Regions from separate parts of the Cupriavidus sp. FW305-3-2-15-C-LB2 genome, predicted to be linked through region 3. Evidence: predicted binding sites of a transcription regulator. Region 3 holds the regulator's gene; each other region holds the start of a gene.
The links. Region 3 encodes LexA, which represses DNA repair genes until DNA is damaged. Its sites were predicted from a motif close to ACTGTATNNNNATACAGT; they were not measured.
Positions count from the first base shown of each region.

Region 1: the regulator LexA is predicted to act here: its motif matches at 2,994-3,011, upstream of imuA (translesion DNA synthesis-associated protein ImuA).
Region 2: the regulator LexA is predicted to act here: its motif matches at 3,005-3,022, upstream of AC3WRR_RS25485 (DUF4007 family protein).
Region 4: the regulator LexA is predicted to act here: its motif matches at 3,224-3,241, upstream of AC3WRR_RS20530 (CppA family protein).

Region 1 covers NZ_JBYSZW010000014.1:71,219-76,586, forward strand. The annotation lists gene AC3WRR_RS13030 (IS3 family transposase) at 1-1,030, opposite strand, end outside; gene AC3WRR_RS13035 (hypothetical protein) at 1,759-1,908, shown strand; gene AC3WRR_RS13040 (DUF3800 domain-containing protein) at 2,012-2,791, shown strand; gene imuA (translesion DNA synthesis-associated protein ImuA) at 3,034-3,738, shown strand; gene AC3WRR_RS13050 (Y-family DNA polymerase) at 3,665-5,128, shown strand; gene AC3WRR_RS13055 (error-prone DNA polymerase) at 5,134-5,368, shown strand, end outside.
Region 2 covers NZ_JBYSZW010000041.1:68,828-74,195, forward strand. The annotation lists gene AC3WRR_RS25480 (ATP-binding protein) at 1-1,977, opposite strand, end outside; gene AC3WRR_RS25485 (DUF4007 family protein) at 1,970-2,896, opposite strand; gene AC3WRR_RS25490 (HNH endonuclease) at 3,529-4,608, opposite strand.
Region 3 covers NZ_JBYSZW010000064.1:21,320-26,687, forward strand. The annotation lists gene rplI (50S ribosomal protein L9) at 1-180, opposite strand, end outside; gene rpsR (30S ribosomal protein S18) at 213-491, opposite strand; gene priB (primosomal replication protein N) at 495-794, opposite strand; gene rpsF (30S ribosomal protein S6) at 872-1,246, opposite strand; gene AC3WRR_RS31600 (asparaginase) at 1,381-2,373, opposite strand; gene lexA (transcriptional repressor LexA) at 2,629-3,282, shown strand; gene AC3WRR_RS31610 (hypothetical protein) at 3,393-3,563, shown strand; gene AC3WRR_RS31615 (hypothetical protein) at 3,603-3,950, opposite strand; gene AC3WRR_RS31620 (hypothetical protein) at 4,451-4,801, opposite strand; gene AC3WRR_RS31625 (DUF2188 domain-containing protein) at 5,332-5,368, shown strand, end outside.
Region 4 covers NZ_JBYSZW010000029.1:16,158-21,525, reverse strand. The annotation lists gene AC3WRR_RS20545 (DMT family transporter) at 1-674, opposite strand, end outside; gene AC3WRR_RS20540 (2-hydroxy-3-oxopropionate reductase) at 706-1,614, opposite strand; gene AC3WRR_RS20535 (malate/lactate/ureidoglycolate dehydrogenase) at 1,690-2,793, opposite strand; gene AC3WRR_RS20530 (CppA family protein) at 2,907-3,191, opposite strand; gene AC3WRR_RS20525 (DUF1345 domain-containing protein) at 3,299-4,087, opposite strand; gene AC3WRR_RS20520 (FAD-dependent oxidoreductase) at 4,108-5,368, shown strand, end outside.

The DNA.
Region 1 (5,368 bases), on a different contig from region 3:
GCGAATGGAAATCCCTAGCAATCAGGTTCTCGGGGGCAGCGCCAATCTCCCCGCTGTAGGAACTGTACCGACGACGAGGCCGACGGACAGTAAGCTGCTCCTCCGCCATCAATTTGCGCACGACCTTTTCGGAGATCCGAATATCTCGCTGACGCAGCATCGCGTGGATACGACGGTACCCATAGCAGCGATGGTTGCTGTCAAAGATCTCGACCATGGCCTTACGTACATCGCCGTACTTATCGCGCAGCCTCAAGCCTGTCTTGTGATAGAAGTAGCTACTGCGCGCAAGCCCGACGACGCGAAGAAGCTCAGGCAACGGATACGTAGCTTTCAAGGCATCAACCACCTGTGTCTTCTCCCTGTTTGTCAGGGTCAGGGAGTTGATGCCTTGGTCTTTTTTTATTAGATCGCCCGCCTGCGCCAGGATGTCGCGCTCAAGTTGCAGCTGGCGTACCTGCTGTTCGAGCTGCGCGATTCTTTCCAGCAACGCTGCATGCTCGTCTTCAGGCGAGGCCAATTTACGTTTGCGCATAGATCGATATGCCTCGTCTCCGAGCAGTTGATCTTTCCACTTGTACAGCATCGGTCGGCTTACTCCAACCTTTTTCGCTACTTCCTCCGCTGAGCCCCGGCGGGCGCAAAGGTCAGTGACTGCCTGACGTCTCTGCTCGGACGCAAACGGCGCACTGGTGTTTGTGCTCGTGACCATGCGACGCGAGCCAGGGCGCAGCTCCTCAATCCAGCGGGCCAGCATTTCGGTGCTGGGATACCCGAGGGCTCTGCGGGTACCAACTAGAGAGCAGCCATGACCGAAGTAGTGATCCACCGCCACGCTTTTTTGCTCCAGCGTGTATCGATGCCTTGGACGGCGGTGCTCGGGCAGGTCCCCCAGTGCCTGGTAAAGGTTGACCCACCGCTTCAGGTTCTTACCCGACGGATAGCCCAGCTCACGAACGACCGTTGCCGTCTTTCCTCCATACTTTAAATACAGCTTGACCGCCCTGATGCGATCCTCGTACGAATACATGAACTACCTCCAAGTAGTCCAAGAATTCATCCGCACCCCCGAACCGGACATTACAACTTTGCCGCTACACCAGTAGTTCGCATAAAAAGATTTATGTTAAATCATTCAGTGCGACCGGGCACAGCACGCACATAACAGCGCAGCGTGGACCTCTTCCTGGCTTCTTTCCATAAATGGAGGCCTGCGGTACGCGCTATCAAATGACCAGCAAATAGAAGCGCTTCTTCTAACTTACTGAAATTATTAGCATTTATATCAGAGAGAGGCTCGTAGCTTCGAGGTCGTGAAGTAAGCTATCAAATTAGTTAGCGATTGTGACAGCGCCGGCCGCAAGTTCATCGTGAGGCCGCGACAAAAGGCCTCTAGCCGCTGGCTGTCACTCTAAACGCACGAGCCTGGCGCGCCGACTTCGACGCCGGTCGCCGCGACCTCCGACCAGGCACTCGCCTGGAGGAGTGGCTGCATCGAGGGCAAGGCCGTGCGAGGTTGTGCCATGAGCTGCTGCAGCGAAGACCATACCACCGTGGTGGAAGGGCTGCGGCTGGAGGAACTGCTCAATCGTTCAACTACCGTTGCAAAGACTTTCTGGTCCGAAGGGGAACGTTTCTGCCATAAGAAGTGGCAGCCCAGGAACAGAAGATTGGTCGCCCCTCGAGAAGTCCCAGAAGGGCAAGCCAGTAAAACTCCTGCCACGCATTCTTCCAGATTTATGAGCCCACACAAGGCCGATGGCCGACCCCTTGTTCAGCGTGGACACCAAGGACTTCGACATCGACAAGTGTCGGTTCGCCCTGATCGCCAGCAGCGCGTTGCAGATCGTGATCGGCGTGACGGGGCGCCCACTACAGACGCCTGCCGCCATTTCCGACAACGGATAGGGCACGTCCGTCCGGCCAAGTAGCGTCCATAGCGAGATCATTTTGAAGCCCGGCCCTTTGGTGTGCCTCATAATGGCACCCTCATATAACCAACGCATCACGCATGACCTCCAGCTTTCGCGTCTATATCGACGAGTCGGGCGACGAAGGATTTGTGTTCCTTCCCAACGAGCAAGGTAGTTCGAGGTGGTTCGTCCAGTCCGCCACGGTAGTTCGCACTGTGAACGACCTAGCAATGGTGCAACTCGTCAAGAACGCTAGGGAGCTACTGAGGAAGCCTGCTAAATCGCCCCTGCATTTTCGCAACCTGCGGCATGAGCACCGGGTGCCTCTGGCGCGCATGATTGGGGAGGCGCCACTGCGGCACGTGCATGTGCTGGTCCACAAGCCCTCAATCGCCGACCCGGAGGTTTTTCAGCAGGAGGCGTTTTCCTTATACCGCTACACGATCCGCCTTTTGCTGGAACGCGTGAGCTGGCTGTGCAGGGATACCGCGCGCCCTGGTGAGGGTGATGGTAAGGCCGAACTGATTTTCTCGAACCGATCGGCGATGTCCTATGCCGACCTCCATCATTACCTTGTGCGACTGCAGGGCCGGGAAGACTGCCGCATCCATTGGGACAGCCTCGACCTTGATGGCGTGCGCGCAGTGAATCACGACCAGTTGGCAGGCCTGCAGGTCGCCGACGCCGTGGCGACGAGCGCGTTCTACGCAGTCCACAGAAATCAGTATGGGGAGACGGAAGACCGATACCTGCGCATGCTCGCACGCAACCTGTATCGGCGCAATGGACAGGTGGACGGCTACGGCTTGAAGTTTTGGTGCGGCGACGCAGAAGATGGGGAGCGTCGGCGTGTGATCGCCGCGGTGCGCGACGACTGAGAAAAGACGGTTGCAGGCCCCGGATTCGAGGATCCCACCCAAAACGGGCTGCCGTCTTTCGACGACCTCTACAAGCTCCGCGCTTGCCTGCAACACCCAAATTATACGAGCCCTGATGCGATTTTCGCAACAGGGCTGGTTGGCCGCTGGTGGCAGCGATCGCGCGATGGAACCGCTCATGTGACGGATAATGCAGGTGAATACTGTATAAATATACAGTACACTGGGGGCAGGAGCTCGCCATGCTAACCGTCGCCCCAGAATCCATTCATCCGTCACTTTGGCTTGCCTCGCAGCTTGCTCGGGGCAACGCACGCACCGTTCCAACCGGGTATCCGTCGCTCGACAAGGAGCTTCCGGGCGGCGGCTGGCCGATCGGTTGCCTGACGGAGTTGCTGCAGCGCCAGCCGGGTATCGGCGAGTTGCGCTTGCTACGCCCTGCTCTCGTCGCGCGCTCGAACCGCCCTGTCGCGCTTCTGGCACCGCCGCACGCGCCTCAAGCGTTGGCGCTCGCCAACTGGGGCGTCCCGTCCGCGCAGACTCTCTGGATCGAAACCCGGCACACCGCTGACGCCCTGTGGGCCGCGGAGCAGATCTTGCGCGCCGGGACCTGCGGAGCGCTCGTCTTTTGGCAGTCGCACCTGCGTAACGATGCGCTTCGGCGTCTGCATCTTGCCGCCCAAGCCTCCGATGTCCTTTTCTTCGTGGTTCGTCCGACGGCCTGTGCACGCGATGCCTCGCCGGCGCCGCTGCGCCTGACATTGGAGCCCGCATCGGACGGAATTCGTGTGCAGTTCGTTAAGCGTCGAGGCCCGCAGCAGGAATCGCCGCTCCACATAGCGCTGCAGCCCTCCCCCATTCTGTTGTATCGCCATGCTGCGCCTGTGGATCTGCCTGCGCCTGTCGTCCCTGCCCCTCGAAGTATTCCGACCGAACTGGTCCACTGAGCTAGCGGTTGCTGTCCTGGACAGGGAGCGCGTGCATATGGCGTCGCCGCTGGCCATTGCGGCCGGCGTGAAGCCGGCAATGCGCCGCGGTGGCGTACAGACGATCGCACCGCAGACCATTCTCTTTGACCGCGATGGTTGCGCAGAACTGGCGGCGCTCGAGCGTGTCATGATGGCGATGCTGCAGTTCTCGCCCAATGTCGCTGCGTCCGAGGAGGCGGCGGTGCTTGTCGACATCAGCACCACGCTGCGACTATTCGGCGGCGTCCGCAAGCTGCGGCAACGGATGCTGGCGGCCGTCAGGGCAATGGGGTTCAGTCCTGTCGCGGGATGCGCACCAACCGCCGAAGGCGCTTGGCTACTTGCGCGCTCTGGTGGCGGAACGGCATTAAGTATGCCCACATTGGTGCGAGCGCTGGTCGGCATCCCCGTTGCGATCCTGCCGGCGGCGCGGCCGTTTGATGAGTGGCTGGACGGACTCGGCTGTCGGACGCTAGGAGACCTGCGCCGGCTGCCGCGCGCAGGCCTGCAGCGCCGATGCGGCGCCGCCATCCTTGAGGCGTTGGATCGCGCCCATGGGGAAGCACCTGAAGTCTTCGAATGGGTCGAAGCTCCCCCATCGTTTGACGCCGCGGTGGATCTTCCGGATAGGATGGACAACGCTGAGTCCGCCCTTGCCTACACTCGCGGCTTGCTGGTACAGATGGTCGGCTGGCTAACCGCCCGGCACCTGGCCATCAAGCGGTTTGCGGTCGAACTGCGCCACGAGCGCGGCCCCGCTGCCATCGCACCAACGAAGATTGAGATTGCGCTGGCCGAGCCCAACTGGCATGAAGAGCATTTGGTTCGCCTGCTCAAAGAGCGTCTGACGCGGCTGACTGTCGAGGCGCCGATGATTGCCGTCGCGGTGTCTGCCATCGAGACCGAGCCGGTGGCACCCCCCAGCGATTCATTGTTTCCAGAACCGGGCGGCACGCCGGCGGACCATGCACGCCTGCTTGAGTTGCTGGTGGCACGCCTCGGCGCTGACAATGTCCGCCAACCGTGCTTGCGTGCAGACTACCGCCCGGAAGTCGCCAACAGCTGGCAGTCTGCCACTGACAAGCCGCCCAGCGCAACGTTGCCCGCAGGCCTGCCACGTCCTGTTTGGCTGCTCGGCAAGCCGGTGCCGCTGATTGAACGCGACCACCGTCCCTTCTACGGATCGCCACTGCGTATCGTCTCACCGCCTGAGCGCATCGAGTCGGGCTGGTGGGGCGGCCAGCTGGTGACACGCGACTATTTCGTTGCGGAGGCGAAGGACCACACCTGCTACTGGATCTTTCAGGAACGCATGGGCAGCCGAGAAGGCGATGAGGCTCGGTGGTATCTGCATGGCCTCTTCGGCTGAAAACCATGGACATCAACGCCAAGGCAGGTCTGCCCGCCTACGCGGAACTGCACTGCCGCTCCAACTTCTCCTTCCTCGCCGGCGCCTCACGGCCGGAAGAGCTCGCTGAGCGCGCCGCTCAGTTGGGCTACCACGCGCTCGCCATCACGGACGAGTGCTCGCTAGCGGGCATCGTTCGTGCCCACACAGAGGCCAGGAATGCCGGCCTTCGCCTTGTAATTGGCGCCTGGTTCCGGCTGC
Region 2 (5,368 bases), on a different contig from region 3:
ACAGTTCTCATAGATCTCATCTGCGAGCTCTGAGGCGATAGGTGATAGCCGCGAACCTGCGTCCACAGGAGCTTCCGCCCCATTGAACCATTGAGCGCTTGTTATTGCCGCCTGGAGCTGCTCTTCCAGATTTGCTTTAACCGCGGCTAGGCGCGCATGAACTTCCCGGCGAGCCACTGCATCGCCCCCGAGCTCATGTCGAGCTGTGACGCTCTCCAATGCCTGGAGTTCCGAGCTGAGCTCTGCGATTCGAGCGTGGTTCTTCGGAATGCCAATGAGTACCGGCCAAGGCTGGCTGCGCGAGCATTCTTGCGCTCGCTTCAATGCGGTCTTATAGGTCATTCCCCGGTCAGGCAAGGCGAGGGCGAACACGCCGAACTCTCCCTTCGACGGGGCATAGTTTTCGGCGAGGCGTTCGGCTTCGTCAAATCGATGCAGGGATAGGTTCATCCACCGCATCGTGCCGGTCTCATGATAATGCCGCTTCGCCACCACGGGATGCAGGCCCACGACCTGAGCGAGGTGATGGTAGTCGACACCTGTCGACGAGGCCAATGTCTGGGCGATCGCTGAATCGATGTCGAAATCGCTGCCTTCAAACACTGACCAAGCGCCGATGTGCTTCTTGAACAGGGCGACGCGCATGAGCGAGAGTTGTTCAAGACCGCTCTCAATTTCTTTGGCGGGGCGCCTAAAGAAAATCGCACTGAGGACAGCGAGGTCCGCTGCAAGGCCCGACCCGTTGCGGAAAAGGTCGATGACGGCGATGTTCTTAATCAATTGAACCAAGAACGGATCGCCCGTTTTAGCCTCGGTGCGCTCAATGGCCTCAACTGCCTGCGACCAACGATGCCCGTCTGGCGATGCTAGGATCGATGGCTCAAGATTGGCACGTAGGTAGTCCCAATAATTGTCCGGCCGGTACCAGGTAGCTTCGAACACCTCTGTGGAGCGCAAATAGGCTTGGAACCCGTTGGGTTCCACGGAGGACAGGAATCCGAACGTGCTTCGTTCGTTCTGGCCAAATTGCCGTTTAGAAATAGGGCCCAGCAGAGCGGCCATGGATGGGTGTAGAGGCCAGCACTGTGCCAGGGATTTTGCGAATTCATTTCCAACGGCTGGCCGTCGCAACCGGATTGAATCCGCAATGATTTGCGATGCTTCGAGGGGCCAGTCAGGGGGACTTCTATCAGCCTCGATTGCGCGGCCGATTAGTTCTACGATTTCATCGCTAGCAGCAACGAAAGGCAAGTCCACATAGCGACCTTGGACCTTCGACCAATCGTCACGAGTGTCAATTCCAAGTCGCGCAGCGTACTGCGCGAAGGACTGATGGAGGATGCCGACAATAACAAGCCGGCCGTTAACGCGAGCGGCTGCTTCGGCTAGTTCTTGGAAAAAATATACGTCGTCACCGTTGCCGAGAGCGGATGCTTCCAAAAACTTGCCCATCTCATCCAGGATGACCAAAACCCCGTCAATTGAGCGATCTTCAGCAGTTTGGCAAAGCTCATTGATCAGCGCGGCGGGTGAAATCTTTCGGTGATCGGTACCCTTCCCCTTGGCCTTTCGCAAAGCAGCATTGATTTCCGATACAACGCTTCCCCGCTTGCCCACTACAGGTACGGTGAGCCAACCCTTCCGAGCTGGGAATGCTCGGTCAAACTCCGACATCGTCTCGAGTCCAAGAGCCAAGCGGGCTTCTGCGCGCAATGACTTGTCGAAATGCAGCGCGCTTGCTAATGCCACTGCAAGGGACGACTTGCCGCCGCCGAACGGGCCGGTCCAAGTGAAGGAGCGTTGATTCGTTTCTGCCAGCTGCGTTGCCATGCCACCTAGGACGGATGTGGCGGTGGCGTTCCGGATGTAACCAGTGAGCGCATCCTTGCGGCCTAAGTCAGCGTCAACACGAATTGAGCGCTGGTAATGGCGCGAAATTCGGACGATGTCAGAAAGCAATTGGCCTTTGTTATTCATATGCTTTTTGAATCAATTCCATGCGCAAATTGTCGCTTTTCCCAGTCCGTTTGTGGACTTGCCGAAGACCTGCGGTGTCGGTCCATGCTAAGTATCCGTGGGTTAGGTCCGCCAGAGCCATTAGTCGCTCTGCCACTGAGTCCTCGTCGAGCTTGAACACTCGCCCAGGCGCACCTTCTCCGTAGGCGACGGCCTCAAATGCTAGGGAGCTCAGCCCCGGGGCTGATCGCTCCCAGTAGTCGAGCAGTGAGTAGGCGAAGAGGCCATCATGTAGAGTGACCTTAGGTCCTCGACGAAAGGCGTATTGGCCTTTGTGGACCTCCTGCAACACGCCTAATTCCCCGAGTAAGGGTTCTGCAAAATCCTCTGGCGTACCGCCGGCCGACCGTGGCGCATAGCTTCTTAGACATGTCTCCAAGTCACGCGAAAGGGTGGATGCTGACAATCGACGCTGGGGGGCGAGTTTGCGAGCATATGTCTCCAACATTGGTTCAAGCTCTTGTCGAGTGAACGTCGGTGCTGTCACATGGTTAAAGAGCCAACGCCATGTCGTAGAACGCTTGCCCTCGCCGGCCAAACGCCAATGAGCGAGCCAAGCGGTACTTGGATTTTCCGCGTAGGGGTCTAGTCCGTCATCCCGCAGGATTGCAGTGGCAATCGGCGAGACCATATAAGTGTCGGGATCCGATTGAGAGTCGCTAAATATGTCGCAGGCCATTGCCCAATGGCGAATAGATGCAACCATATTTTTTCCCACACCAAACGCAGCGATAGCATCTTCGTCAGTGAACACAGACTTAAGCGCGCGCTCACCGCGCGTAGCTTCGTCAAATGCTTTTTTGAGCCACATCTGCCGAAGTGGAAAAGTCTCGTGACCCGAGAAGTGGACCGAAGTCCCCGTTTGCTGAGATGTCTTCATTTCGCCATTTTAGCGACTATGCCGAACTGGCGATAGTCGCCAGTTCGAGCCCATAGTGATGATAGCTTTGAGTCACATAAATCATGTCGCGGCCCGGACCGACGACGTACTGTATAAATATACAGGTGTCATCTCCTGCCGTCGAGTGGCTCGATGAGAGGGTGGTGCGCTGCCATAGCCGCACGGCTTTGATTGGCTTGGCACAGGCGCGCCATGTGCGCGTGGACGCCAGCGGGAAGCTACTGGACTATGTATCTATAGCGATATGTATGGAGGTCGTTATGCAACCAGCCACAACAAAAGACGAGGTCACGGCTGCGGAGCAAGCTCAGATGGCCGAGAGCCCGGCCAAATCCTCCCGCTGCCTTGGCTCGCCGCCTTGTAAAACGGCTGGCCCCGGGCCGTTTTGGGAATTGACCTAGCGGATCCATCTCCGCATATGGGGGCTTGCTCCAAGTGAAGGAGCGCCCATTCCATGGCATTTGCACAGAGGACGCCAGGGCGGCGTTGTCCGATAGATGCGTTATGTCATCCTGATTCGCCTTCAAGCCTTCAAGCCTTCAAGCCTTCAAGCCTACAAGCCCACAGCGTCAGCGCGGTAGCGTTGCGAGAGTTGCCGTTCTTGGTCCCCATCACGCTTCAGGTTCTTTGGCAGCGATAGCAGCAATCAGCTCATGATTCTTCTCATCGCCACCAACGCCGTGATGGATATGACGATGGCAGGCCGGACATATGGCTGCAACATAGCGCGGATGATCAAGTCCCCCATCTGACACGCGGGTGGTGTGATGTGGTTCAAGATAGGCTGAGCCGTCTTTTCGCTTGAACGGGGCTGGTTGCCGGCATGACTCGCAAATCCCTTCAGCCCGCAGTAGTACGTAGTCCTTTACTCGCTTGCTGCGCCGATAGAGCTTTCGTAATGCCGCCTTGCCCATTTCGTTGCCGGAATCGTGAATGGCCTCAATAGCGCGTCTGCGGGCCTCTTCTAAGTTAGTAGGCGCCGGATCATCCGTCGCGTCGTCTTCGGGCAGCGCAATACTCTCCTCATTCAATAGCGCGACCGGGACAAGCTGGAATACGATAATGTCTCTCCGCGTCCCTTCCCTGTCTGGGCCACGGCGAATTGTATGGCCGCCGTAAGCATGCTCGCCTAGATATGCCTGTCCCTTGCCTTTCCCGAGCGCCTTGAAGAGGTGCAGCGCCTGCCCGTTGGCGGCGTGCTCACGGATGGCAAGGTTGCCGCGTTTGAACTCCATATCGCCGACTTGCCCTTCTCCTGTGTACGAAAACATGCCGAGTTCGTCGCGGCCATCAAAGTAACCATACTGCTCGCCGCTCTCGCCGGTGAAGATGAAGATGGCTGGTACTTTGCTGGACGGAGCTATGCCGCTTTGGCGGCTGCCGCCAAAACGATCGTGAATTTCCGTTTGCCGATGGTAGACGCGCCCTAGTGCGAACCTTGGAGGTTCGAACCTGCCGAAGGGTGGGCTTCCGTTAGGGAGCCGGACAATGCTGAAGCCCAGGTTTTCAAGGTAAGCGTTTGTTTGCTCGCCGCCGCTAAAGCGTGAAACGGGCACGCTTGTCGCCATCGATAGAATTTGCTTAGGCGGATACAGCTTTCCTTGATCGGAGATCGCGTAAAGCTGCGACTTCTTGGTTTCCCAATCTTCCCATTTCTGGGTACCACGCAGCACCCGATCGAACTCGTCCAATGCCGACCTGATGGTCGCTTGCGTGACATGTGGAATGCGCAATTTTTCCCCCCAGACTGCGACCTCTACCGATGACTGCAATCAGAAATTTCTGATATTTTTGGTCATTATGTAGCGCCCGACGCCTGCAAGCAATGGCTTAGAGGGCTTCTCGAATTGGGGGAGTCAGGGGCATGTCTGCTGGGCGACTGAACGGCCCAGCGGTTCTTCAGTGTGCTTGGCTGGTAGTGGGGTTCGTGGACGATCTCTATGCCGCAGGTTAGGAAAATACCGGTGCGGACACCGTTTCGCTTACCGGGTACGGGTGACGCCGGCGAGTCGTGACATCAAATCCAGCCTATCCCATTCTCCTCGTTGGGAATCCTGCAGTTGGGTTCGATCTGGCACAGCATGTGCAGGCATGTACTCGGGCTTTGCCAATTGCGGCCGGAAGGGAGCTTTGAGAATTGCCGCATTGGTCCGGAAGCTCTGTCGGCGGAAACTGGTCGCGTCACCAAGACGATGGTCGACCAGGTTTGACAGCCTGACACTTGTACACCGGACGAGGAGCGAAGCAGTATCCTCTCGTCTTTCGCCTATGTACGCCCCTATGGGCGGGCCGTGGCGGGGGAGCCTTCGCGCTCGCCGGTTCGTACATGCCGGTCTGTCAACCCTGCCTCGTGCTCGCCCACCCGGTTGACAGCGGATGGTGAGCCTCCATAACCCATGTACGGAGGTCGCAATGACTAGCACTACCCAAGCTCCCCAAGAGCCCACCCTA
Region 3 (5,368 bases):
CTCGGCAGCGGCCTTTTCCAGCTCGGCGCGCTTGACTTCGAATTCGGCGATCGCGGTTTGCGTAGCACGGCGGGCCTTCTTGCCCGGGATCAGGAAGTTACGGGCGTAACCGTCCTTCACCTTGACGATGTCACCCAGGTTGCCCAGGTTGATGACTTTTTCCAGCAGAATAATTTGCATCGTATTCTCTCCTTAACGGACCTATGGCCTGATCAGTTCTTGTGCAGGTCGGTGTACGGCATCAGCGCGAGGAAACGCGCACGCTTGATGGCCGTATCCAGCTGACGCTGATAGTGAGCCTTGGTACCGGTCAGGCGGGCGGGCGTGATCTTGCCGTTGTCGCCGATGAAGTCCTTCAGGGTGTCCAGATCCTTGTAGTCGATCTGTTCCACGCCAGCCACGGTGAAGCGGCAGAAGCGCTTGCGCTTGAACAGCGGGTTCTGTTGCTGGAAGCGCTTCTTGTTCTTGTTGTCACGTTTGACGAATGCCATGATTCAATCCTTTTCGAATGCTTTACATCCAGTGATGTGAAAGACGAGAGCCTTGCTGTTGCGGTGCCTGCGGGCCAGGAATCCTTCGCAGTCGAGCAGCGTGCCGAGCGGTAAGCGCTCCAGACGCTGGCCAACCTGTCCGACCCCCATCGCTGAGATTGCAAACTCGACCTGCCGCGGCGTTTGCGCCTCGACGGCCTCGCCGCTGTACTGCAGGATGCAGTTCACGACGGGGACCCCGGCCGGGGTATAGCGCAGGGCATCGCGTTCCGCCAGGGTGGCGGCAAGCCGAAGCTGGTTCAACGCGGGACCTCTTGCTGGTTGCAATCCATGCTGCCGTGGCCGACGCTGTCAGCCATGGCGCGCACCGCAGTCCGCACTCAGGCGGCCTGGCCTTCGGTGGTCGTTTGCGCGGCCTTGCGGGCTTCTTCGCGCTGCACTTCCTTCATCATCGGCGAAGGTGCGGTCTCGGCCTTCTTGGTCTGCACGATCAGGTGGCGCAGGACGGCGTCGTTGAACTTGAACGCGTGTTCCAGTTCAGCCAGCGTTTCCTTGCCGCATTCGATGTTCAGGCAAACGTAGTGAGCCTTGGCCAGCTTCTGGATCATGTAAGCCATCTGGCGACGGCCCCAGTCTTCCACGCGGTGAACGTTGCCGTTCTGCGAGGTCACGAGCTGCTTGTAGCGCTCGATCATGGCCGGCACTTGTTCGCTCTGGTCCGGATGGACGATGAAGACGATTTCGTAATGACGCATTGACGCTCCTTTTGGATTAGCCACCCGGGCGTCACGAGTCCGGTGTGGCAAGGTTGAATAGCCTTACATTATAGCGCGCATGGCGGCAAGTGCGCAAGCCGCTGATTACACAGGCAAATCAGTACACAGGCAAATCAGGCGTTGGCAAACACGGCCTGCAGCCTTGCCGGATCCCGCGCCAGGCCTGAGTCGGCTGCCAGCGCCAGGGCCAGCAGCACGCGCGCCTTATAGGGATTGAGGTCCGTTGCGGAAACAAAAGCTCCATCCGTCGGGCTGAGCTGGCGCGGAATCGCCACATGGCCGGCCCCGGTGCGGGAACTGCGCACCACGGCCACCCCCGCGGCAGCGGCATCGGCCAGCGCCCCGGCCAGCACCTCATGCACCGAGCCATTGCCGGCGGCAGCCACCACCAGCCCGGCTACACCCGCGCGGACCAGCGCATCCACTGCCACCCTGCCCGGCTGCGCGTAGCTCGCCACGATCTCCACCATCGGCCACGCCGCCGGCATCGGCCCGATCACCCAGGCCGCGCGTGGCGCGCGGGCGAAGCGCACGTAGTCGTCCTGCACGAAACCCAGCGGCCCGCAGGCCGAGACAAAGGCATCCACCGCCGATGTGTGGGCCTTGGCCACATCCCGCGCAGCGTGGATCTGCTGGTTCAGCACCACCAGCACACCCTTGCCGCGCGCATCGGGATGAGCGGCCACGCGCACCGCATCCAGCAGGTTCAGCGGCCCATCGGCCGACAGCGACGTCGACGGCCGCATTGCCGCTGTCATCACCACGGGCACCGGACACGATTGCGTCAGGTGCAGCGCCATCGCAGTTTCTTCCAGCGTATCGGTGCCGTGGGTGATCACGATGCCAGCCACGTCGGGCTGCGCGGACCAGTGCTCAACCCGCGCCGCCAGCGTTTGCCAGAGCGTGAAGGTCATGTCCTTGCTGTCGACCTGGGCCACCTGCTCGGCCTCGATGCGAGCCGCCGACTGCAGCGCGGGCACCGCTGCCAGCAACGACGACACCGGCACGGTCGCCGCCTGGTAGCGTGCGCTGCTGGCAGAGTTTCCGGCCGCGCCAGCAATGGTGCCGCCGGTGGCCAGTACGACGATGCGAGGCAATTGGGTCATGGAGCGCGCAAAGAAAGTGGAAAGGCAGGAATGGCGATTGTAACGGGCGCGCCCCGCCTCGCCGCGGCTCTCGCCGGTGATCCGCATTCCGTCCATGAGACACGCCCCAAAAATTCTGCTTGCGCTCAGGCCGATACTGTATAAAATCACAGCATACTGTTTAAACATACAGTGCCCGGTCAGACGGATGCAGGATAAAGGATCGACCGATCCTCTTACCCGAAACCCCGCGACCCCGCACGGAACGGCGATCCCATGGCGACCCTGACACCCCGGCAGCAGCAGATTTTCGATCTGATCCGCAACACGATCCGCCGCACCGGCTTTCCGCCCACGCGCGCCGAAATCGCCGCAGAGTTTGGCTTCTCCTCGCCCAATGCCGCGGAAGAACACCTGAGGGCGCTGGCACGCAAGGGCGTGATCGAACTGACCCCGGGCGCTTCACGCGGCATCCGCCTGAAGGTGGCACGCAGCGATTCGGAAATGCCCGACCAGTTTTCGTTGCCGATGGCCGGCGTGATGCAGTTGACGCTGCCGCTGGTGGGCCGCGTTGCTGCCGGCAGCCCGATACTCGCCGCCGAGCATATCGACCGCCAGTACCAGGTCGACGCCTCGGTCTTCGACGAACGCCCCGATTACCTGCTGCGAGTGCGCGGCCTGAGCATGCGCGATGCCGGCATCCTCGACGGCGACCTGCTGGCCGTGCGCCGCGCCAGCGAAGCCGCCAACGGCAAGATCGTGGTGGCGCGCCTGGGTGATGACGTGACCGTCAAGCGCCTGCAGCGGCGCGGTGGCCATATCGAACTGATCGCAGAAAACCCGGACTTCACCAACATCATCGTGGAGCCTGGCGAGGAGTTCTCGCTGGAAGGCATCGCCGTCGGGCTGATCCGATCTTCCGGCTTCTAGCCGGGCACCGCAGGCCAACCGCCTGCGCGGGCCCACCCGCTTCCATTGCTTTGCAGACGCCGCCCGGCTTGCCGGGTGTTGACCCCGCTTTGCCTAAAAGAGGTGCCACCATGCCGCAAATCCACCAAGTCGCCGCCCGTCGCCCGGTCAAGCCCGTGCCGTTCCGCCAGAGCAAGGGCGTACGCGTCTACCAGGGTACGCAGCGCCGCACCATGGTCGGCAGCATGGCGGCGATCTGCCGCATGCTTGAACTCGAAACCGCCGAAAAGCTGGCCGCCTGAAATCTGCCGGCTGTCTCCGAGCAGCTGCGGGCGCCGCCCTCAGCTACGCGGCGCACACGCCTTGGCTTCGGCTTCCAGCTCCGTCGGCGTCAGCTGCGGGAACCACGTATCGCTCTTGCGCAGCTCCAGCGCCGTACCATCCGGCTTCGCCGTCAGCGAAATCAGATAGGCGTATTGGTATTCACCGCCAGACGTGGTCTGGCCGATGCGGATCTCGGTCTGGCTCTTCGCCGGATAGTTGACGACCGCGGCGTCATCGCCCAGATTGTTGCGCAGGCATTTCGCAACCTCACCCATCTTGGCGGGCGTGAACAAGCGCATCGGCGCACGCGCGCGAATGTCCTTTTCAGAAGTGCCGGTGGCACACCCTGCCACCATGGCTGCCATCGCTACGCCAACCGCTGCCGCTCGAACAGACATACCGCCCCTGGGAAATGCAGAACGGCGCCCTCGCGAGGCGCCGTTCTGGGAAATGCTTTGGGGTGGCTGATGGGACTCGAACCCACGACGACAGGAATCTCAATCCCGGCATCAATCGCCATTTTCCCCTTTGGAATCAACGCTTTCGGCCTCGTTTTTTTCCCCATGAACGCTCAATTTTTCACAAGCATTCATGCGGCTTCTACGGGTGCCGTGGGAAAAATTGTAACCCGTGCGAGCCCCATGCGCCACCTCAATTTTTGGCCCGCAAACGGCGCCCCTTGCCTGCAGCAACCCCCGAGACATACCCGACCACCACCGGCGCAAACTTTCCGTAGCCCGCCTTGTACGCGGCTTTTTTGCATGATTTTTGCATGGCGGAGCAAGGAGGGGATGACCACTGTGGCCGAGATCTGGCGGAAAGAAGCAGTGATCTAAAGCGTGCCGGAGACCGCCGGCGTCATGGCTTACACCACGCCGCCATCCGGGATCGAGCGAGCCGAAACAGATCGGGAATCGTCGTTGTGCTTAATGATCTCGGCCATCTCCGCGCGCGAGACATCCACGATGTCGTCAAGCTCAAGCCCTTCTGCATACGTAAGCGCCTCTTCACCGCGCGCAATATGAAAAATCGTGCCCCGCCAGCTGTCCACGCCGTCCCCGGGACCGGATAGGCGGATGCCAAACTCGACATCCTGATCAAGGACGCGAACGGTCACTAGATCTCCCACGTCAACTTGAATACCGTCAACCGCGTATTCTCGGGCCACGACTATCACGGGCCGTTGCGTGTAGCCTCTGGCGAATATCGCTTGCATTTTTCGCTCCCGCTGAGCATCGCCCCAAACTGCAGAGGCAACCGGGACATCCACGACAGGCGTGGGACCGCTTGTTCCTGCGCTTTGACTGCAATGCATCGAGCTCGCTACACTGCGACGGCGAGGTACAGCCCGCCCAGAATGAGCAGCCCAGCAACCAGCGCGAAGTAATAGCGCGCGCCGTGCACGGGGAGTTCTGGGTGGCCGGGTAGGTGAGAAACGTGGCGCTTCATCGCGGTTAGCGTGCAGAAGACTGAGTTAAGCATAGGCCTCTGAGAACAGGAACGCCATGTTGGCACCGGCGCCTGCCGACGGCTCGAATACACCCTCCCTTCGATCTCTCGACCCGACCGAGGGCTTTTTTGCACGGATCGGCGGTTTTGCACAACGTATAGCGCGCTTTCCTGACACGAATGCGCCTCTGACCAGCTATTTGCCATCTCCATCCACGAAGGTAGGAGGTTGCCCGACATCGAGTTCGACTCATCGCACCTACAACGAAGACATGCCCCAACCAAGGAGGTGCATTAATGTCTGTCAATACCGTCCAGGTTGTGCTGACCGAAG
Region 4 (5,368 bases), on a different contig from region 3:
CCCAGCCCGGAGGTGATGGCGCCGGACAACAGCGCATAGGCCAGCCCCGCGCCGTCCAGTGATCGCTGCGCCTGCATCACCGCACCCAGCGCCAGCGCCATCGGCACCGCGCGCAGGAAGTTGCCCGCGGTGGTGGAAGCGGGATCCGCGGCGCGCCTGCCGCGCAGCGAATAAACGCCCCATGCGATGCCGGCCGCGATCATCAGCAGCGAGGACGGCAGCGGCGGCGTGGCCAGCCCTGGCAGCAACAGCCATACCAGCCCGGCCAGCGCCAGGGCCAGGCCAATCCATTGCTGCAGGCGCATGGGCTCGCCGGCATAGAGGCCATAGCCGGTCATGGTGGCCTGCACCGCCGCGAACAGCAGCAGCGCGCCGGTCCCCGCGGTGAGGCGCACATAGGCAAAGGAAAAGGCCGCGGCATAGCAGAACAGTGCAAGCGCGGAAATCCAGTTGCCTTCCACCGGCGGCAGCCGTTGCGCCACGACCGTGCGCACCAACTGGTGCCGCGCCACGACGATGACCCACAGCACCAGCGCCGCCGCGGCGACGCGGGCCAGCGTAAAGCTGGCCGCGTCGATGGTGGTGCCCTTCAGCGCGAGCCGGCACAGCAGTGAATTGCCGGCAAAGGCGAGCATCGCCAGTGCGGTCAGCACCACGGTGTTCGCGCGCGGCATGCGGCGGGGTGGGCGGTGGGCGCTGCGTGGTTCAGGCTGCGGGCGGTTCGTCGCCGATGGCGAACGAGGACAGGTGCTCGATCGCCCTGACCAGTCCGGAATGATCCCAGCCCGCGCCGCCCAGCCCGCTGCAGACATTGAACAGCTGCTGGCACGACGCCGTGTTGGGCAGGCCCACGCCGAGCTGGCGCGCGGTGGACAGCGCCAGCTCCAGGTCCTTCTGGTGCAGCGCGATGCGGAAGCCCGGGTCGAAGGTGCGCTTGATCATGCGTTCGCCATGCACTTCCAGGATGCGCGAGCTGGCAAAGCCGCCCATCAGCGCCTCGCGCACGCGCGCGGGATCGGCGCCGGCGCGGGCGGCCAGCACCAGCGCTTCGCTGACCGCCTCGATGGTCAGCGCCACGATCACCTGGTTGGCCACCTTGGCCACCTGGCCGTCGCCGGCCTCGCCCACGCGCGTGATGTTCTTGCCCATCAGCTGCAGGATCGGCAGCACGCGGTCAAATACTTCCTGCTTGCCGCCGGCCATGATCGACAGCGTGCCCGCCTTGGCCCCGACCTCGCCGCCGGAGACCGGCGCATCGATATAGTCGACGCCGAGCGCTTCGATGCAGCGCGCGAACTCGCGCGTGGCGATCGGCGAGATCGAGCTCATGTCGATCACGGTAATGCCGCCTGCCGTGTCGGCAAGGCCGTCAGCGACCCCCTTCTCGCCAAACAGCACCCGCTCCACGTCGGGCGTGTCAGGCAGCATCAGGATGATGGTTTCCGACTGCTTCGCCACCTCCTCGGCGCTGGCGCAGGCTTTCACGCCGGCATCCTGAAGGTCCTGCGGCACGCCGCTGCGCGTATGGGCGAACACGGTATGCCCGCCGTCGACAAGGTGCTGCACCATGGGCTTGCCCATCACGCCAAGTCCGATAAAGCCGATCTTGCTCATGTCAGTGTCCGGTAGTGGTCAGGCGCCAGGCCGGCCGTGCGTCGCGCACGACGCCGGGTTCATCTCTGATGATAGTCAGTCGCACGCCAGCGCAGACAGCGGCCCCGGCGCAGGCTGCGCGCCGGCGCGCGCGGCCGCCACCCGCGCCGCGGCGTCGTCCAGCTGCGCCAGCGTGCCGGCGTCGACCGGCATATGAGTGGCGCGGGCGGCGCGCCAGGCCCGTTCGGGCTCGCCCGGCAGGCGGATGCCATCCTGCCCCGGCTGCAGCCGCGAGGCCTTCATCCAGTCGGCGAACGCCGCCACCTCATGCCCGAATGACGTGCTGTTGCCCAGGCGCGCGGGATCGAACACGATCGCCAGCATGTTGTTCCAGACCGCGTGCTCATGCCGCAGCGTTTCGGGGCGGATGGTGTGGCCGCCGGTGACCGCGGCACCCAGCAACTCGCACATCACGGCCAGCACATGGCCCTTGTGTTCGCCAAAGGGCCGCAGCGCGCCTTGCGGCGCGCCGTCGGCGGGGTACATCACGGCAGGATCGGCGCTGGGCTCGCCATGCGCGTCCAGCAGGCAGCCGGGCGCCACCGGCACGCCCTTGTTGTGGGCCACACGCACCTTGCCCAGCGCAATCGCGCTGGTGGCGAAGTCCAGCACCAGCGGCGGCTCGCCCGCCACCGGCACGCCGATGGTGAACGGGTTGGTGCCGTAGCGCGCATCGTAGCCGCCGTGCGGCGCCACGATGGGCTTGGACAGCACGTTGACGAAATGGATCGAGATCATGCCGGCGGCGGTGGCCTGCTCGGCCCAGTGGCCCACGCGCCCCAGGTGGTGCGACTGCCGCAGGCCCATCACGCAGACGCCATGCTCGCGCGCGCGGCCGATGGCCATGTTCATGGCCTGCGCCGTCACCGCCTGGCCCATGCCGCGGTTGCCGTCCAGGCTCAGCATGCTGCCGGCATCGTGCAGCACGCTGACCTGCTGGTTCAGCTGCAGCTCGTCGGCCTGCCAGGCCAGCACATAGCGCGGGATCATGCCGACGCCGTGCGAGTCATGCCCGCTCAGGTTGGCGCCGACCAGGTGGTCGGCCGTCAGGCGCGCCTCTTGCGCGCTGCTGCCCGCGGCAAGCCAGAGATCGGCCACCCACTGGTGCAGGGCGGCGGTAGGGATGCGGTGCTCGCTCATATCGGCCTTGGCTAGGGATGAAAAAAGCCCCGTGCCGTGTGACGGCAACGGGGCTTCATGATACGGCCGGCGCGAGCTTGGTGGCGCCGGCATGGCCGGTGATCGGCTACTGCTTACTGGCGCAGCGCAGCCTCGGCAGGTGACTGGCCAAGGATTTCGCGGATACGGGCCAGGTAGGTATCGCCCACCGCGCGGTGCATGCGCGCCGCCTCGGCCGCGAACTGGCGCCGGCTGGGCGGGCGGATGCCCAGGCTGCGGCAGATCGTTGACAGATAAGGCTTGCGCTGGCCGCCCAGGCGCAGCGCCGCGGTCTGCAGCGCGGCATCGCCGATGCGACCGCGCAGCCAGGCAAGCACCTGGCGGTCATAGTCGTTTTGCACACGGATCAGGTGTTCCATGGACGGGACTCCTACTGTTCATCCATACAGGTACTGTAAATATATACAGTATTCAGAGGGATGCAAGGAGTTTGTCCAGGAACACTTCGGGCGAAAGGCCAAGTTGGCTACAAGCCACCCAGGGCGTTCACGGTGAACGCCAGAATCCCCATGTTGAAAAGGAACGCGGCCACGCAGTGGCCCAGGACCACCCTGCGCATGTGTGCGCCGGCGATGGTCACGTCAGAAGTCTGGAAAGTCATGCCCAGCGTGAAGCTGAAATAGAGGAAGTCCCAATAGCTGGGGTGCTGCACGCCCGGCACCTGCAGTCCGCCCTGGTCGCCGGTGGCGGTCTGGAGGTAGTAGAGATGCGCATAGTGCAGCGTGAAAACGGTGTTGGCAAAAAGCCAGGAAAGGATAAGCGTGGCGACGATCAGCGCGATGTCGGCCCAGTGCGGTGTCTCGGGGCGCGCGATCAGCGTGCCGATTGCGACCAGGATCACCATCGAGAGCAGCACGGTGATCGTGAGCAGCGCTGTGCGGTTGGCATCGTTGTGTTCCGCCGTGCGCCGCATGGCCGCAGCATCGGCGCGCAACAGCGGCAGCGCGGCGCCAAGGAAGACAAGGGCCGCGAGATCGAAGCCGATCAGCAGGGCGATGCGTGGCTCTGCGCCGAGCGCACCCGCGGCAAAGGTCGCAACGATCAATATGGCGCCGCACAGCAGAAAGCGTGCGGGTGCGATGCGCTTGCCGATAGCGAAGCGGGCGGGTCTGTTCATGGGGTATTCATCCGGATGGCCCTTCGTCAGGAAAGGAGGCTGGCCATGCGTGAATAATATCCGTGCCGTCGCGCAGTTTGTTACGCTGCATGCGCCTTTCATTTGGCGGCCTCGAGGTCGATAATGGCCCTGTGCCATGACCGGCAAGGAGAGACGCCATGACCAAAAGCTCTTCCTCCACGGATAAGCCCGATCTCACCCAGGGCGTGCCGCTGGCTGACCTTGCTGACGGCGGCACGGTCACAGGCCAGGTTGGCGGCAAACCGGTCTTGCTTGTGCGTCGGGCTGATGAACTGTTTGCCATCGGTGCGACCTGTACCCACTATGGCGGGCCACTGGCGGACGGCCTGCTGGTCGGCGATACGATCCGATGTCCGTGGCATCACGCCTGCTTCAGTCTTCGCACCGGCGAGGTCCTCGGGCCGCCCGCCCAGGACGATCTGAAATGCTGGCGCGTGGAACAGCAAGACGGGAAGGCCTTCGTCCGCGAAGCGCTGCCGGCGGTGCGGCCACCGAGGCTTGCCTCGGCCCGGCTCCCTGAATCCGTGGTGATCATCGGCGGCGGCGCCGCCGGGACTGCCGCGGTCGAAACCCTGCGGCGCGAAGGCTATAGCGGCCCCGTCACGCTGCTGAGTGCCGATCGCTCATTGCCGTACGATCGGCCGAATCTGTCGAAAGACTACCTCGCCGGGACAGCAAACGCGGACTGGCTGCCAATGCGGCCACCGACGTTCTACGCGGATCACGACATCGACGTGCGCTCCGACAGCCGTGTCGTCAAGCTCAGCCCCGAGCAAAAATCCGTCACGCTCTCGGACGGCAGCAACGTGAGCTACGGCGCGCTTCTGCTTGCCGTCGGTGCCGTGCCGATACGGCTGGACGTTCCTGGCGCAACCTTGCCGCACGTGAGCGTGCTCCGCACGCTGGCCGACTGCGACGCCCTGATCGCGCGTCTCGGCACGGCACGCCGATGCGTCGTGGTGGGCGCAAGCTTTATCGGGATGGAAGTCGCGGCAGCGCTGCGAACGCGAGGACTGGAAGTGCATGTTGTCGCGCCCGAAGCGCATCCGATGGAGCGGGTCCTGGGCGCGACGCTCGGCGACATGATCAAGGCGCTTCACGAATCGCACGGGGTAACGTTCCATCTCGGGGCCACGGTGGCAGAGATTCAGCCGGATCGGGTGAGATTGTCGACCGGCGCGGAGCTGGCCGCCGACCTGGTCGTGACCGGGATCGGCGTTCGCCCCGACGTGGCCTTGGCGCAGGACGCCGGCCTCGCACTGGACAAGGGCGTGGCGGTCGATGAATTCCTCCAGACCAGCGAACCTGACATCTATGCCGCGGGCGATATTGCGCGCTGGCCCGACCCGGGAACGGGCCAGCGTATCCGCGTCGAACACTGGGTGGTCGCCGAGCGCC